Regions from separate parts of the Rhizobium aouanii genome, predicted to be linked through region 2. Evidence: riboswitches for the same ligand, from Rfam matches in the RefSeq annotation. Region 2 holds a riboswitch; the other holds the start of a gene.
What was found. A riboswitch is a leader RNA that binds a small molecule or an ion and turns the genes downstream of it on or off. The one in region 2 is predicted to bind cobalamin.

Region 1 (5,985 bases), on a different contig from region 2:
ATGTAGTAGATCGTCTTGATGCCCTTCTTCCAGGCATGGATCTGCGCCTTGTTGATGTCGCGCGTCGTTGCCGTGTCGCGGAAGAACAAGGTCAGCGACAGGCCCTGGTCGACATGTTGGGTCGCCGCCGCATAGGTGTCGATGATCTTTCCCGGCCCGATTTCGTAGGCATCCTGATAATAATCGAGATTGTCGTTGGTCATGAACGGCGCCGGATAGTAGACGCGACCGATCTTGCCTTCCTTGCGGATCTCGATCTTCGAGACGATCGGATGGATCGAGGAGGTCGAGTGGTTGATATAGGAGATCGAGCCTGTCGGCGGCACCGCCTGCAGATTCTGGTTATAGAGACCGGAGGCCATCACCGCCTTCTTCAACGCGGCCCAGTCTTCCTGCCTCGGAATGTGAATGCCCGACGTCTCGAACAGCGTCTTCACCTTTTCCGTCGCCGGCTCCCAGAGCCGATCGGTATATTTTTCGAAATATTCGCCGGAGGCATATTTCGAGTTCTCGAAGCCCTTGAAGCTCTGGCCCCGCTCGACCGCCAGCAGGTTCGAGGCGCGTATCGCGTGGTAGGTCACCGTATAGAAATAGATATTGGTGAAATCGACGCCTTCCTCGGAGCCGTAGAAGATGCGTTCACGGGCGAGATAACCGTGCAGGTTCATCTGGCCGAGGCCGATCGCATGGCTCTCGTCATTGCCCTTCTCGATCGAGGGAACCGATGAAATGTGGCTCATGTCGGAAACGGCCGTCAACGCCCGGATCGAGGTCTCGATCGTCTTGCCGAAATCGGCCGAATCCATTGCCGCGGCGATATTCAGCGAGCCGAGATTGCAGGAAATATCCTTGCCGAGATGTTTGTAGGAGAGGTCGTCATGATATTCGCTGGCCTCGCTCACCTGAAGGATTTCCGAGCAGAGATTGCTCATCGAGATGCGCCCGGCGATCGGGTTCGCGCGGTTCACCGTGTCCTCGAACATGATGTAGGGGTAGCCGCTCTCGAACTGGATTTCGGCAAGCACCTGGAAGAATTCGCGCGCCTTGATCTTGCTCTTGGAGATGCGGGCGTCATCAGCCATTTCGCGATACTTTTCCGTCACCGAAATCTCGGTGAAGGGCACGCCATAGACGCGCTCCACATCATAGGGCGAGAACAGGTACATGTCCTCGTTGTTCCTCGCGAGCTCGAAGGTGATATCGGGTACGACGACGCCGAGCGACAGCGTCTTGATGCGGATCTTCTCGTCGGCATTTTCGCGCTTGGTGTCGAGGAAGCGCATGATATCGGGATGATGGGCATTGAGATAGACCGCACCCGCCCCCTGCCGCGCGCCGAGCTGGTTGGCGTAGGAGAAGCTGTCTTCGAGCAGCTTCATGACAGGGATGATGCCCGAAGACTGGTTCTCGATATGCTTGATCGGCGCGCCCGCCTCGCGGATATTCGTCAGCGACAGCGCCACGCCGCCGCCCCGCTTTGACAATTGCAATGCCGAATTGATCGACCGGCCGATCGATTCCATATTGTCCTCGACACGCAGCAGGAAGCAGGAAACCAGTTCGCCCCGCTGCTTCTTGCCGGCATTGAGGAAGGTCGGCGTTGCCGGCTGGAAGCGGCCGGAAATGATCTCGTCGACCATGTCGCGGGCAAGGCCCTCGTCGCCGCGCGCCAAGGCCAGCGCCACCATGCAGATACGATCCTCATAGCGCTCGAGATAGCGCTTTCCGTCGAAGGTCTTCAGCGTATAGCTGGTGTAGTATTTGAAGGCGCCGAGGAAGGTAGGGAAACGAAATTTCTTTGCATAGGCCTGGTCGAACAGGTCGCGCACAAAATTGAAGGAATACTGGTCGAGAACCTCTTGCTCGTAATAGCCCTCGGTCACGAGGTAATCGAGCTTTTCCCGGAGATTGTGAAAGAACACCGTATTCTGGTTCACATGCTGCAGGAAATACTGCTTAGCCGCCAAACGATCCTTTTCGAGCTGAATCCGCCCCTGATCATCATAGAGGTTCAGCATCGCGTTCAGCGCGTGGTAGTCGAGCGTTTCCGCTGCTTTCAAAGGGCGTTCAAGAATTCCCGTGTCCAAAACCGTTCCATTCCGTGTTTGACGTTGGCGACATCCGCTTCTGTGCCCAGCAGTTCGAACCTGTAGAGGTAAGGCACCTGGCACTTCCTTGAGATCACGTCGCCGGCGAGCCCGTATGTTTCGCCGAAATTGCTGTTGCCCGCGGCAATCACGCCGCGGATGTGTCCTCGATTTTCCGTATCGTTGAGGAAACGGATCACCTGCTTGGGAACGGCACCCTTGCCGCCGTCGCCGCTATAGGTCGGCACAACAAGCACGAAGGGTTCGCGGATATCGAACGCGTCTGCGCCACTTGGCGGAATGCGTGCCGCGCGCAGTCCGAGCTTGGCGACGAACCGATGGGTGTTCTCGGATCGGCTGGAATAATAGACGATCAGACCCATCGCCTTTCCTCAGGAAAGTGCGCTGATCATGTCGGGGCGGAAACCGGCCCAATGCTGCTCGCCGGCGATGACGACAGGCGCCTGCATGTAGCCGAGGCTGCGGACGCGATCGAGCGCTTCGGCATCCTCAGAGATATCGACGATGTCATAGTCGACGCCCAGGCGGTCGAGGGCGCGGTAGGTGGCAGTGCATTGGACGCAGGCAGGTTTGCTGTAGACGGTGATGGTCATGATATTCCTCGTAACGACGCGATTGGGACGCAGGACATCGATCGGAAATCTCTCGATATCCGTCGAAACCACTCTGTATTTTGCAGCGATGCGGCTCGTTCAGCCGCTGGGCGTGATCCGCCCTCTCCTTGGTGCGGGTGGCGGCCTGAACTGAGATACTGACATGACTTCACCCCGAAGTGGCTCAATGCGAAGGTTTCGGGGGCGGAGGTTCGGGCCAGCGAAACGCGATGCGGAGATTCCCCGCAGCCATGCAACGCGACCGTCCGGACACCCCGCCCGTGGACGTTTCGTTCGAGGCAGGTCTCCTGGCTCACGGGTCAAAGCGCCTGCCCAGCCTTCCCGGAGCATCATGCTCCAGTGACCTGAAATCGGACAGTTGCTCGCCGCTTACAGTTGCGGGGGCAGCTCCGGCATTGCCGCACCATGATGGCGAAACGCACCGAATTCCCGTCTTAGCCGCCGATCCTCACGAATCGACGGAACCTCGAACACTAGATATGGTACTCGAATCGCTGATGACGTCAACAAGTTGTTATGGCGTCGCAGCAATGGCGGCAACGAATCGCCGCGCCTGTGTATGATGTGGATAATGAAGCGTTAACGGGAAAGCGCTGTGGAGAACCCATCATAAAAGAGCCGGCAGAAGCCGGCTCCCCAAACGATATTCATATTTTTATTCGGAGCAGCCTGAGCGCATTGATCGTCACCAGCACGGTGGCGCCGGTATCGGCGAGGATCGCCGGCCAGAGACCGGTGATGCCGGCGATTGTCGTCACCAGAAACACCGCCTTCAGCCCGAGTGCGATGGTGATATTCTGCAGGATGTTGCGCATCGTGCGTTTGGAAAGTTCGATCATCCGCGCCACGTCGCCGACGCGTCCGTGCAGCACGGCGGCATCCGCCGTCTCCAGCGCCACGTCGGTGCCGCCGCCCATGGCGATACCGGTATCGGCCGCTGCCAGCGCCGGAGCGTCGTTGATGCCGTCGCCGACCTTGGCGACGACGAAGCCCTGGCGCTTCAATTCGCCGACGACCCGCTGCTTGTCCTCAGGCATCATCTCGCCGCGCCAGTCGATGCCGAGCATGCCGGCAACGGCTGCTGCCGTCCGCTTGTTGTCGCCGGTCAGCATCATCGCCTTGATGCCGGCTGATTTGAGGGCAGCGAGCCCGGCCTCGGCATCCTCGCGCGGCTCGTCGCGCATGGCGATAAGGCCGGCCGCAACACCGTTGACGAGCAGCACCGACACGCTCTTGCCCTCGTCGTTCAGCGCCGCGACGCGGGCGTCCTGTTCCGCACTGAGCGCCCCGCGCTCTCGGGCGGCGGGCGGCGACAGCAGGTCCAGCGTCTCACCGCCGACTTTGCCGGTGACGCCCTTGCCCGGCAGCGCTTCCAGCTCGAAGGCCGGCGGCACGGGAACGCCGTCCGCCTTGGCGCGGTTGAGGATCGCCAGCGCCAGCGGGTGGCTGGAGCCCTGCTCCAGCACCGCCGCACGCGACAGCACCTGCGACTCGCTCAGGCCAAAAGAAATGATGTCAGTTACCTGAGGCTTGCCTTCCGTCAGCGTGCCTGTCTTGTCGAAGGCGACCATCGTCACCTTGCCGAGCGTTTCCAGCACAGCGCCGCCCTTCATCAACAGCCCGCGCCGCGCACCCGATGAAAGCGAAGCGGCGATTGCCGCCGGCGTCGAAATGACAAGTGCGCAGGGGCAGCCGATCAAAAGAATGGCAAGGCCCTTATAGACCCATTCGCCCCATAGCCCAGCGAACAGCAGCGGCGGAACGACCGCGACGAGTGCTGCGACCACGACCACGCCGGGCGTGTAATAGCGCGAAAACCGATCGATGAAGCGTTCTGTCGGCGCTTTGGATTCCTGCGCCTCCTCCACCAGCTTGACGACACGGGCGATGGTATTGTCGGCCGCAGCCGCGGTGACGCGAACCCTGAGCATCGCATCGCCGTTCACCGTGCCGGCAAAGACGATGGCATCGACGCCCTTTCGCACCGGCGTGCTTTCGCCCGTCACCGGCGCCTCGTCGATGGCGCTCTCGCCTGAGATGATGATGCCGTCCGCCGAGATGCGGTCGCCGGAACGAACCATGATGATCGCCCCGACGGCGAGGCTTTCTGCCGGCACTTCCCGCGTTTGCCCATTGTCTTCGAGCAGCGCATTCTTCGGCACCAGACCCGTCAGCGACTGGATGCTTTCGCGCGCCTTGCCCGCCGCCACCCCTTCCAGCAGCTCGCCGACGAGGAACAGGAACACGACGGTCGCCGCCTCCTCGCCGGCATTGATGATGACGGCGCCGACGGCGGCGATCGTCATCAGCATCTCGATCGAAAACGGTGTTCCAGAGAAGGCAGCCATGACGGCGCGCCGAGCGATCGGCACCAGCCCGATCAGCATGGCGACGATGAAGGCATAGGATGCGATCGCCGGCACCAGATGGCCGACGATATAGGCGGCAACGAGTGCCGCACCCGAAAGGATAGTCAGCCGGCCCTTCCTGCTCTTCCACCAGGGACCGGCCATCGCCGCATGGTCGTGCCCGTGCAGCCCTTCGATTTCCTCGCCATGATCGTGAGGATGGTCGTGATCATGGCCCGCGTGATCGCGGTGATCATGTCCATGGTCGTGACGATGCTGCGAGCCCTGGGTATGCGCAGGCGCAGCGTTTCCGGCAAGCGGCGCGACGGAATAGCCGAGCCCGGTCACCTTCTTCTCGATCGCCTTGAGATCACTGCTGCCATCGTGGCGGACGGTCATCGTGCCCGCCATCACCGAAACGGAAACATCGGCGACACCCGTCAAGCGTCTGACCGCCGTATCGATCTTGGTTGCGCAGGAGGCGCAATCCATGCCGCCAACCCGGTATCGTGTCTCGCTCTCAGCCATGATCCGCTTCCTTGTCAAATAGAAGCATCCCTCCTACATCCTCTAGCGACTAGAGGTGCAAGAGGAAAATCATGAAAAAGATCACCATTGGTGAAGCTGCCCGCCAGAGCGGCGTCAAGGTGCCGACGGTGCGTTATTATGAAAGCATCGGCCTGCTCGCGGCCCCGAGCCGCAGCGAGGGCAACCAGCGCTCCTTCGAGCCTGCCGATATCAGCCGTCTCGCCTTCATCCGCCATGCCCGTGAACTCGGCTTCGAGATCGACGCGATCCGCACGCTGCTCACTCTGCAGGACGATCCGCACCAGTCCTGCGCCTCGGCCGACGCCATCGCCAAGGCCCGCCTCATCGAGGTCGAGCAGCGCATCCGCAGCCTGATGGCGCTGAAGG
Region 2 (5,985 bases):
AGTGCGTTGTTGAGCACGCCGTCGATCATCGAGTGGTCGGAGCCATCGACTTCGGCACGCCACTTCTTGTCGAGGGCGTCGACATCGGCTGCGCTGAGATTGGCGTTGGCAGCGTTCTGCACTTTGACAGCCTCGATGATGGCGGGGTCGTTGAGCCAGGGCTTGACGTCGCTCGTCACGTAGTCGGAGATCGGGGCAAGCTTGGCATCCTGCGCCATGGATACGCCCACGGGCACGGCAAATGCAGTGCAGGCCAAAAGAAATGCGGGCACGATTTTCTTCATAAGTGTTTCCTTCCTGATTATAGGTTGCTGAGAACTACGGCTTATCGGATGCAGACGACGTCAGAACTCCTCCCAGGCACCGGGAGCAGCGGCAACGGCGGCATTTCCTGCATGCCGCTGCGTGAAGACTCTGGGCTCGGGACGCGGTTGGCGGGCGACTTGAACGGGTTTGGGCTGGCTGGCGGTAGATGCGCCGACGACGAACCTGCCGGCCGAGTCCTGCAGAAGGCGTCCCTGCTGCAGCAGTTCCTGGCAGGCCGCGTTGGTTTCCTCGACCATTGCCGCGTTTTGCTGCGTCGCCTGATCCATCTGGTTGATCGCGCCGTTGATTTCCTGCAGACCCGTCGCCTGTTCGCGATAGGACTGGACGATGGAAGCGATACTATCGCTGATGCGGTTGATCTGCTCCTCGATCTTCAGCAGGGCGTCGCCGGTTTCGTTCACCAGCCCGACGCCCGCGGCAACCTCTTGACCGGACACATTGATCAGGTTCTTGATTTCCTTCGCCGCATTTGCCGACCGCTGGGCGAGTTCACGCACCTCCTGCGCGACAACCGCAAAACCCTTGCCGGCTTCGCCGGCACGCGCGGCTTCGACGCCGGCATTCAGCGCCAGCAGGTTCGTCTGGAACGCGATTTCATCGATGACGCCGATGATGCGGCCGATCTGGCTCGATGAGGTCTGAATACGGTCCATCGCGCCGATTGCATCGCGCACCACCGTCGCTGAGACATGGGCGCTCCGCTTTGTCTCCTCGACCAGCTTCCCGGCATTTTCGGCACGCTGCGACGATGTTCTGACCGTCGTGGTCACCTCATCCAGTGCGGCAGCGGTCTGTTCCAGTGATGCCGCCTGTTGCTCGGTCCGCTTGGCGAGCTGATCTGCGGAGGAGGCCAGCTCGCTGGAGCCGCCTTCAACCGCTACGGAGGCGGCCTTGATCTCCGTCAGCGCGGCCGCGACGGCCTGGACCATGTTGTTGAAATCCTGCCGCAATTTATCGAATTCCGGACCAAGATCGGCCAGATGTATCGAGAAGTCGCCTGCGGCGAGCTTTTCCAATGAATTTGCAAGAGCGGTCATGACCAGCCGTTGGGTGTTGCTGGCCTCTTCCGTGAACAATGCGTTGCGCGCCCGTTCGGCGTCGAGCGAGGCGCTCTGCTCGGCAGCGGCCTGCTCTCTTTCGACCTTCGCAATTGCCTCGTGGCGGAAGACTTCCAACGCGCGTGCCAGAAAACCGATCTCGTCGCCATTTTCCTTATAGGTGACGGGAGAGGCCAGATCGCCTTTCTGCAATGCGCTGATTCTTTCGCTGAGGATCCTGATGGGCCGGCCAACAAGGCTGCGCATGGCGAGAAGGAAGGCGACGACGGCCAAGGCGGTGATCAGCGACTGCGTGAGCAGCGAAACGAGAACCTTCTGCCTGACTTCAGCAGCGATTTTTTCGACGGACCAGTTCGTGACGATATAGCCGGTGGCTTTTCCTGATTTGTCGAGCGGGAGCGGCGCTATGATCGTGACCACGCCGGCGGATATCCCGCCGTCATCGATCGTCGTTTTTTCCGGCTTGGCACCGAGGCTCTTGACCAGATCGGCCGGTGCGGGCAGGCCGTTGATGCCGTCGCGTGTCCACGTGTCGACGGCGGCAGGCTCAGCGTTGAATGCGGCAAACTGCACGAGATCGAGCGAAGGGTCGTCGCGGTAGAGCGAATAGGCCTCGCGAACGGCGTTCGCCTTGCCCCACTTCACGCCGCCCGCGGCCAGAGAGGCAAACTGCTCCGCATCCTTGGACCAGTTGGCCTTGGCGCCATCGATCAATGCCCGGGTTTCGTACATCCAGGTATAGGTGGCGAAGGCGGAAATGCCGCAGAGGTTGACGGCAACGATAATCGCCGCCAGCTTGGCTGTCAGAGGCATCGTTTTCAAAAATTGGAACATTCCGCGGCAGCCTAGAATTGCGGCTCAGTCGGAGATGTTCCCGACCGGCGTCTCAATACGGGCATCCTCGCTGGCGGTTACATCACGAGCCCTCATGCCCATGTCCTGATAGCAACCCAAAACGCGCAAACGCAGTGTGTATTTGATGTGTGAATAAATCATAAAGTAGAATGGGATGCCGGAGCACACGCGGGTTATTTCGCTATTGCGCCCGCTGGAGATCTGCCTCGCCCCGGGGAGAAGAGGTATGTCGCGCGTCCATGTTCCCTACGCGGCCGAAGAAAAGAGACAGATGGCACCGCTTGGCGCGCGCGGCTAGAATCAACCATCTGGTTCGCGGCTTGCCGCCGCGCCGGTTTGCTGAAATAGATGCGCCGTCAGGTGCCCGCCGTCCAGGGCGGGAGAATCGGGAATCCGGTGCAAGACCGGAACGTGCCCAACGCTGTAAGGCCGACGCTTGCCGCTTCATCATGCCACTGGCCCTTTGCCGGGAAGGCTGCGGCAGACGGATGACGCCCAGTCAGAAGACCGGCCTGGCAAGATAGACCGATCCGCGCGGACGGCGGGACGGTTGCGTTGTTGGGGATTTGACGATGCGACCCTTTGACGAGGATGCCCTTTCGGCGGCGTCCGGTTTTTCCTTGGCCGAACGCGAGGCCGTCTATCACGCGATCATGACGCGGCGCGACGTTCGCAGCCAGTTTCGACCCGATCCTTTGCCTGACGATGTTGTGCAGCGGCTGCTGACGGCCGCTCACCACGCACCGTCCGTCGGCTTCATGCAGCCGTGGAATTTCATTCTGGTGAAAAGTGCCGCTGTGCGGGCGCGCGTCCGGGATGCCTTCGCGAGCGCCAACGAGGAGGCGGCGCTGATGTTTGCCGGCGAGCGGCAGCAGGCCTACCGCGCCCTCAAGCTCGAAGGCATCGTGGAGGCGCCGCTCGGCATATGCGTGACCTGCGATCCCACGCGCAGCGGCAGCGTGGTGCTGGGGCGCACCCACAATCCGAGAATGGATTCATACTCGACCGTCTGCGCCATCCAGAATCTCTGGCTTGCGGCGCGGGCGGAAGGGGTGGGCATCGGTTGGGTCAGCATTTTTCGCGAAGGCGATCTGAAGGACATTCTCGGCATACCCCAACATATCGAGGTGGTCGCCTGGCTCTGCGCCGGTTTCGTCGACCGGCTCTATGACGAGCCGGAACTCGCCGTCAAAGGCTGGCGGCAGCGGCTACCGCTCGAGGAACTGGTCTTCCACGATGGATGGGGACTGAACACCTAGGGCAGTGCGGTGGGGCATGGCCTCAATCGCACAGTCACGCCATTGACGGTCAAGGTGAGCGAACCGATGCCGGTATCGTGGGCGCCGTGCGAGGCCGAGATATCTTTATTCCTGTCCTCCATATCGATAGGCTGAAGCCGAAATTCCGGAATTTCCAATAGATATTCGGCTTCGGCGGCTCAATCGGAGGATAACGGCCCAATGAACATGATCGACTTGAAGGAACGTATCATCGTGATCACAGGCGGTGCGCGCGGCATCGGCTATGCCATTGCAGAGCGCGTCATCCAATCCGGCGGCAAGGTGGCCATCTGGGACCTGAACGAAAACATGGCAAACGACAGCGCTTCCGCTCTCGGATCCGGCACGGTCGCTTTCGGCGTCAACGTCGCAGATCCCCAATCAGTGAAAAACGCGGCGGCGGCGACCGAGGAGATTTTTGGCCGTATCGACGGCCTCGTCAATTCCGCCGGGATTACCGGTCCGGTCAAGCCCACAATCGAATACGATCTCGGCGAGTGGAAAGACGTTGTCGATGTCTGCCTGACGGGAACCTTCAACTGCTGCCGCCACGTCGTTCCGGTCATGTCAAAGCGCGACTACGGGCGGATCGTGAATATCTCCTCGGTTGCGGGCAAGGAAGGAAATCCGAACATCGCCGCCTACAGCGCAGCGAAAGCTGGTGTGCTCGGCTTCACCAAGTCTCTGGGCAAGGAACTCGCAAAGACGGGGATCGCCGTGAACGCGGTAACGCCGACCACAGCAAAGACACCTATATTGGACGGGCTAACACCCGAATTTATCGAATATATGCGCGTCCGCATTCCGCGCGACCGTTTTGTCGAACTTGGTGAGATCGCTTCCATGGTCGTCTGGCTGCTCTCCGAAGAGAACTCCTTCACGACCGCATCGACGTTTGATCTGAGCGGCGGCCGTACGACCTACTGACCATTTCAATCACTGCTGCTGTTGCGGCTGCGGGCCCGGCGTTGCCGGGTTGGCGAGGTCGATCGAGCCCTGATCGCCGGCCAGAAATTGCGGGCCGACCTGACGGACGCGGTTCTGCGTCGGATCATACGGGCGCTCGGGAACGGACGGTTGCGGTGGGATTTGCGCTGCCGCATCCTTCGCCGGGGGATTGGTGCGGATGGTGGTGATCGAGCCCTGCTGCGGCGGTTCGCTCACCGCCTGCTTGCCGCGCATCTCCTCGTAATAGGCGGTGAGATTGCAGGCGCAGGCGGACTTTTCCCCGGGCGTGCGGTTCTTGTAGGCAAAGGCGTTCTTCATGGCGCTGTAGGGCGTGCCCGTTGCGACCGAGATCATGTTCGAGGCTTCGGTGCTTGTCACGTCACGATAGAACAGTTCGGTCTCGATGCCCGGGCACATCTTGGCGCAGGTTTGGGCGTCGCGGCCGAAATCGACCGATGTGGCGTTCGAGCTGATCGGGAAGAAGCCGCCGTCGCAGCTGCGCACGCACATGGTGCTGACCGGCGAGAGCATCTCGGCCCGCGGCAGGCCGTAACGCGGATCAACCTCTTCACCGCCGCCGAGCGGAATGAAGGTATCGGTGCGCATCGCCTGTTCCTCGACGCTAGGGGCGGGGTCGGCGGCGCTGCGATCGCTCGGGGCATAGAAGTTTTCGCTGTTGCAGCCATTGCGGTCGAGAGCGGCGATCAGTTCACGGCGCGCGTCAGCGGCGCCGTTCTGACCTGCCAGTTCGTTGCGGCGGTCCTGGAGATAGCGAATATTGTCGATCATGCGGGCTTCGGACTGCGAGAGCTCGGCGCAATAATCGGCATTCTCCCCACCGATCACGACCATGCTGCCCGAGGTGCAGTCATTGCTGCGCAGCTCGTTGCGAACCTTGCGCAGCTCGAGGTTCTGTTCGGCCATGGCGCTGGAATATTGGCGCGCTTCCGGGCCGTTGCCATTGCCGATCGATCGCGGCAGGTCGGCAAGGCGACCGCGCAGGTCCTCACAGACGGCGCTGCTTTGCGCGGCGGCAGGCGCCGCAAAGGCAAGGAGAAGGGCAAGAGACAGGTTTCGGCGTTTCACGGCGTCGTCCCGGAATGAGCAAAGAATCGATCGGTCGATTGCGGCGTTGATCGCCGCCAGTTCTCTTAGGGTATTTCTCTTAATAAGCTGGGATAAATTCCTAGCGTATTTTCGCGATTTTATCCAGCGGACCGCCGGAGACCGAGTGTTCGATTATGAAGAGGCTGCCGATGGTAATCAACGAGGCCAAGCGCTCCACTCCAATCTCCTGATCGCTTGGGGAACGTACTCATATCCGGACGTCGAATATGACAGGTATTGCTAACGAACTCAGCTCCCCCGCAACGACAGTCGGGCTGCCGGAAACCCAACACGGCTTCCACGTCTTCGTGGACGGTTGTTATGAACCCGGTTCCGGGCACGGAGGCTGGGCATTCGTCGTTTATCGCGATGCGGCGGAAATCGCGTCCGGCTTCGGTGGCGCCGAAGAG

Region 1: linked by a shared signal. The riboswitch ahead of nrdH (glutaredoxin-like protein NrdH) and the one ahead of bluB (5,6-dimethylbenzimidazole synthase) in region 2 are both predicted to bind cobalamin.

The regions. Positions count from the first base shown of each region.
Region 1 is NZ_JBAMYD010000037.1:5,937-11,921, forward strand. It holds gene nrdE (class 1b ribonucleoside-diphosphate reductase subunit alpha) at 1-2,087, opposite strand, end outside; gene nrdI (class Ib ribonucleoside-diphosphate reductase assembly flavoprotein NrdI) at 2,057-2,470, opposite strand; gene nrdH (glutaredoxin-like protein NrdH) at 2,480-2,701, opposite strand; cobalamin riboswitch at 2,983-3,206, opposite strand; gene V8P77_RS34360 (heavy metal translocating P-type ATPase) at 3,370-5,598, opposite strand; gene V8P77_RS34365 (MerR family transcriptional regulator) at 5,670-5,985, shown strand, end outside.
Region 2 is NZ_JBAMYD010000030.1:8,680-14,664, forward strand. It holds gene V8P77_RS33040 (hypothetical protein) at 1-284, opposite strand, end outside; gene V8P77_RS33045 (methyl-accepting chemotaxis protein) at 345-2,219, opposite strand; cobalamin riboswitch at 2,582-2,770, shown strand; gene bluB (5,6-dimethylbenzimidazole synthase) at 2,813-3,499, shown strand; gene V8P77_RS33055 (SDR family NAD(P)-dependent oxidoreductase) at 3,701-4,447, shown strand; gene V8P77_RS33060 (DUF2865 domain-containing protein) at 4,457-5,554, opposite strand; gene V8P77_RS33065 (ribonuclease H family protein) at 5,803-5,985, shown strand, end outside.